2 regions of the Mesorhizobium sp. B2-6-2 genome follow, and region 2 is predicted to be linked to the other one. Evidence: riboswitches for the same ligand, from Rfam matches in the RefSeq annotation. Region 2 holds a riboswitch; the other holds the start of a gene.
What was found. Region 2 has a riboswitch for cobalamin ahead of FJ419_RS22720 (CbtB domain-containing protein). Riboswitches for the same ligand answer to the same signal wherever they lie in the genome.
Positions count from the first base shown of each region.

Region 1: another riboswitch for cobalamin. It lies ahead of FJ419_RS08675 (DUF1636 family protein); the one in region 2 lies ahead of FJ419_RS22720 (CbtB domain-containing protein).

Region 1 is NZ_VFUG01000003.1:122,153-124,347, forward strand. Features, by position in the region: gene cobW (cobalamin biosynthesis protein CobW) at 1-630, opposite strand, end outside; gene FJ419_RS08675 (DUF1636 family protein) at 627-1,058, opposite strand; cobalamin riboswitch at 1,098-1,301, opposite strand; gene FJ419_RS08680 (winged helix-turn-helix domain-containing protein) at 1,332-2,195, opposite strand, start outside.
Region 2 is NZ_VFUG01000014.1:102-2,296, forward strand. Features, by position in the region: partial or broken gene FJ419_RS22705 (methyltransferase) at 1-130, shown strand, start outside; gene FJ419_RS22710 (PilZ domain-containing protein) at 134-406, opposite strand; gene FJ419_RS22715 (histidine phosphatase family protein) at 558-1,130, opposite strand; adenosylcobalamin (AdoCbl) riboswitch at 1,214-1,357, shown strand; gene FJ419_RS22720 (CbtB domain-containing protein) at 1,358-1,567, shown strand; gene FJ419_RS22725 (CbtA family protein) at 1,728-2,195, shown strand, end outside.

The sequences.
Region 1 (2,195 bases), on a different contig from region 2:
AACGGCACGCGCGACATGATCGCCGATGACGGTGTTGGCACGGGCGGAGCCTGCCGCATCCATCAGGTCGCTCTTCGACAGGATGATCAGGTCGGCGCAGGCGATCTGGTCCTCGAACACCTCCTCGACCGGATCGTCATGGTCAAGGGAATCGTCCGCCGCACGCTGCGCCTGCAGCGCATCCATATCGGAAGCGACCCGGCCGTCGGCGAGCGCCGGGCCGTCGACCACGGCGATGACGCCATCGACGGTGACGCGGCTCTTCACGCTCGGCCACTGGAATGCCTGCACCAGCGGCTTCGGCAGAGCGAGGCCCGAGGTCTCGATCAGAATGTGGTCGACCTTCGGGTTGAGCGACAGAATCCGGTCGAGCGCCGGCACGAAATCGTCGGCGACGGTGCAGCAGATGCAGCCATTGGCGAGCTCGACGATGTTCTCCTCCGGACAAGAGTCGATGCCGCAACCTTTGAGAATCTCGCCGTCTATGCCGACATCGCCGAACTCGTTGACGATGATCGCCAGCCGCTTGCCCTTGGCGTTCTCGAGTAGGTTGCGGATCAGCGTCGTCTTGCCGGCGCCGAGGAAGCCGGTGACGACGGTGCAGGGCACACGGGAAACGGATGCGTTCATGGTCGGTCCTTCAGCATGTCGAGAGGAGGGATGCGGGCAACCAGGCCGCGCTTGAGGGAATCGGGCCGGCCGCGCCAGGGGATCAGGCCATCGGTCGAGGTGGCGAAGAGTTTCGCGCCGGCGACGAGATCGGCGCCGCTGGCGGTGTCCAGATCGCCGAAGACGTAGCTCCAGCAGCCGTCGCGCAGCAGCGCCGCGCTTAGCCGGCGCTTGCAGTTGCCGAGGCATTCGACAGTACGGATGTCGATCTTTTCGCCGCAAGCCGCCCGACGCGTGTCTTCGGCAAGCAGCGCGCCGGCGCGCGGATGCCCATCCGACCCGGTCTCGTCGCGGCAGGATGAGCAGACGATGACGGTGATGCCGGCCAAAGCGTCGGGCTCGGACGGAACGTCCGCACTGTTTGCCGGGAAACTGCCGTTGCGATCCAAAACCACGCTCCTTGCCCGGAAAACCCGCCGGGCATTCGGATACTTAAAGTCTCAGACGGCAGGTCTCCTGGCTCGCGGGTCGTCGCCCTGAATGCCGCCTTCCCGGGAACATCCCAGTGGTTTTCGGCAGAGGCTCGTCGCTTACAGTTGCGGGGACAGCCGCGGATTTGGGTTTTGGCCCGCACCGCATTCCCTCTTGGCTCCTCCCTTTGCCGGGAGAAGACCGTCTGGGTCAGGATTTAGGCTTACGGCTAGTTCCCTGTCAACGCGCAGCTACGACACCGCGATGTCGGCCAGCGCCGGTCCGAGGTCGCCGGCCGGCGTCACTTCGATCGCCTCCAGGCCGAGCCAGGCCTGCATCTGCTTCAACTCATCGAAGAGCTGGGCGGCCGTTTCAGGCGGGGCGCCGGCCTCGGCATAGGTGGCGTGGACGCGCAAGATGCTGGCCGGGCGGTCAGCTCTCAGATCGACGCGGGCGACGATCCGGTCGCCGAGCAGGAAGGGCAGCACGTAGTAGCCATATTGGCGTTTCTCGGCCGGCGTGTAGATCTCGATGCGGTAGCGGAAATCGAAAAGCTTTTCCGTCCGGGTGCGCTCGAAGACGACCGGATCGAAGGGGGCAAGCAGGGCGCGCGCCTCGATCCGGCGCGGGGAACGGGCGTCCTTGTGGAGATAGGCTGTCCTGTCCCAGCCTTCGACCTTCACCGGCAGCAATTCGCCGGCATCGACCAGTTCCTCGATGCGATCCTTCGTGTCGCCCGGCGCGAGACGAAAATAGTCGCGCAGGTCGCCATAGGTGGCAATGCCATGGGCGCGGGCGGAAATGCGCAGCAATTCGCGATGCGCGTCCTCGACCGAGGGTACGGGCAGGTCGAGCACCGCCTGCGGCAAAACGCGCTCGGGCAGGTCGTAATAGCGTTCGAAGCCGCGGCGGTAGGCGGTGGTGATGCGCCCGGCCCAGAACAGCCATTCGAACGCGTGCTTGGCCTCGCTCCAGCCCCACCAGCCGCCATTGCCCTTGTGGCCTTCGATATCAGACGCGGCGATCGGACCGCGATCGGCGACCTCTCTATATATCTCGTCGATCATTTCCTTGCGTTCACGGCCCCATTTCGCCAGGCCGAGATACATCTCGTC
Region 2 (2,195 bases):
CGTCATCGCGACCATCGCGAGCTTCCCCATCCTGCATTACGGCGTGGTGCTGCGCGAGGAGGCCTATCTGGAACGCAAGTTCGGCGAACCCTACCGCGCCTACAGGGCGAGCGTGCGCCGATACCTTTGAGCATCAGTCCTTCGGCACGTTGCTGTAGAGCGCCACGCCGACGCGGTCGTTGCGCCGCCACCGCACCAAAGCGCGATAGGCCGTATCGTCGGCCGGGACCTCGAGCAGGAAGCGGTCCGGGATCTCCACATCTGCGCCGACGCGCAATTCCGCGCCCTGCTCGTGCTGATTTCTGACCGAGCAACCGATCCTGACGCCGGCGGCGATGATCGTGGCTTGCTTGAGCACGAATTCGCGCGCATGAAGACGTCGCTCGGTCTCGGGAAAACTGGCCATATCCGGCGGGCTCCTCAGGCAAGGCTCTCCTCGCCATGGGGCCGCACCATAGCAGCGAAGCGTTTCCGTTCCGTTAGCGATCACTGAAACGGTGGTGTGCCGACTTGATATGCCGGCCGGGTCCACGGATGGAGCGTTCACGCCTGAGCATTCAGCCGGCGACAGTGACGCCGCTCGCACGCAGCACCCAGCGGCGGCCGTCGCCGCGGAACTCAGTGAGCGACAGCGGCTCGATATCGATCTTCCAGACCGAGGAAAGCGGCGCGCCGAGCACATGCGCCATGGCGGCGCGGATCGGCACGGCATGCGTCACTGCGACGGTGTGACCGCTCTCGCCGGCCAGCCGCTCCATCAGCGCAGCACCCCGCCGGGCGACGGCGGCGAGCGATTCACCGCCATGAGGCGCCGCGTCTGCGTCGGCGAACCAGGCCGCCATGCCTTCCGGGTCCCCGGCCTGCACCTCCTCGAAGCTTTTGCCGGCCCAGCGTGCGAAATCCTGTTCGGCAAGCAGCGGCTCGACCGTCGCGTCAAGGCCGAGCGCCTCGGCCGTCCGCCGCGCGGCAAGCGCCGGACTTGTCCAGACACGGTCGGCGCGACGCAGCGAAGCGGCCAGCGCGCCGGCGCGATCCAGGGCGCGCGGCTCCGGCGGCTCATCGTTCGGAAAGCGGCCCTTGCGCATTCCGGGCGTCGCTCCGCTTGCGATCATCGTCAGGCGGGCAAGCATGAAAAACTCCGTGGCCCAGCGAAAAACAGGCCTCACGTAGCCGTGCCGCCATTACATGTCGTTGACAGGCGAACGAAGTGCTGACAAGTGTCTTAGTGCTATACGGGATTGGAAGCCGGTGCGAGTCCGGCACGGTCGCGCCACTGTGATCGGCACCAGCCGAAAGTCAGGCCTTATTCCGCAGCATCGTTCGATCAACGGGACGCAGTATCCCAAGGGAGGTCAATATGTCCGACACCACCTTCGCCCCCAGCTACGGCCCGGTTGCGATTCCGGTCCGCGAGCTTCTGCCCTGGGCCATCCTCGGCGGGCTGCTTTTGATGCTGGCGATCTATTTCGTCGGCGCGGAAGAAGGCGCCACCTCGCTGATCCGCGGCACCTATGTGCACGAATTCGTGCATGACGGCCGCCACCTGCTCGGCTTCCCCTGCCACTAAAGCGGCAGCATCGCTGAACCCGCTTTCGATTCCGATCTAAGGCAATTCCGGACGGAAAACCGCTACGCACTTTTCCTGGAATTGCTTGGTTGGCTTAACGCAATTCCGGACGGAAAACCGCTACGCACTTTTCCTGGAATTGCTTAGAGGGATTGGTGACATGGTTGGAAAACTTTTGCTGCGCGGCATGCTTGTCGGGCTGGTCGCCGGGATTCTGGCGTTCGCCTTCGCCCGCGTCTATGGCGAGCCGCAGGTCGACAAGGCGATCGCCTTCGAGGAACAGCAGGCCCAGGCCGCCGGCGGGGCGCCGGAGCCCGAGATGGTCAGCCGCGCCACGCAAGCCGGCATCGGCCTGGCAACCGGCGTGCTGATCTATGGCGCCGCGCTTGGCGGGCTGTTCTCGCTGGTCTTCGCCTATGCCTATGGCCGGCTGGGCTCGCTCGGACCGCGCGGCACCTCGGCGCTGCTGGCGTTGCTCGGCTTCCTGGCCGTGATCGTGGTGCCCGGCCTCAAATATCCGGCCAACCCGCCCGCGGTCGGCAATGCCGAAACGATCGGCTACCGCACCGAGCTGTTCTTCATCATGATCGTCATCTCGATCACGGCGATGGTGGCGGCGGTGGGTCTG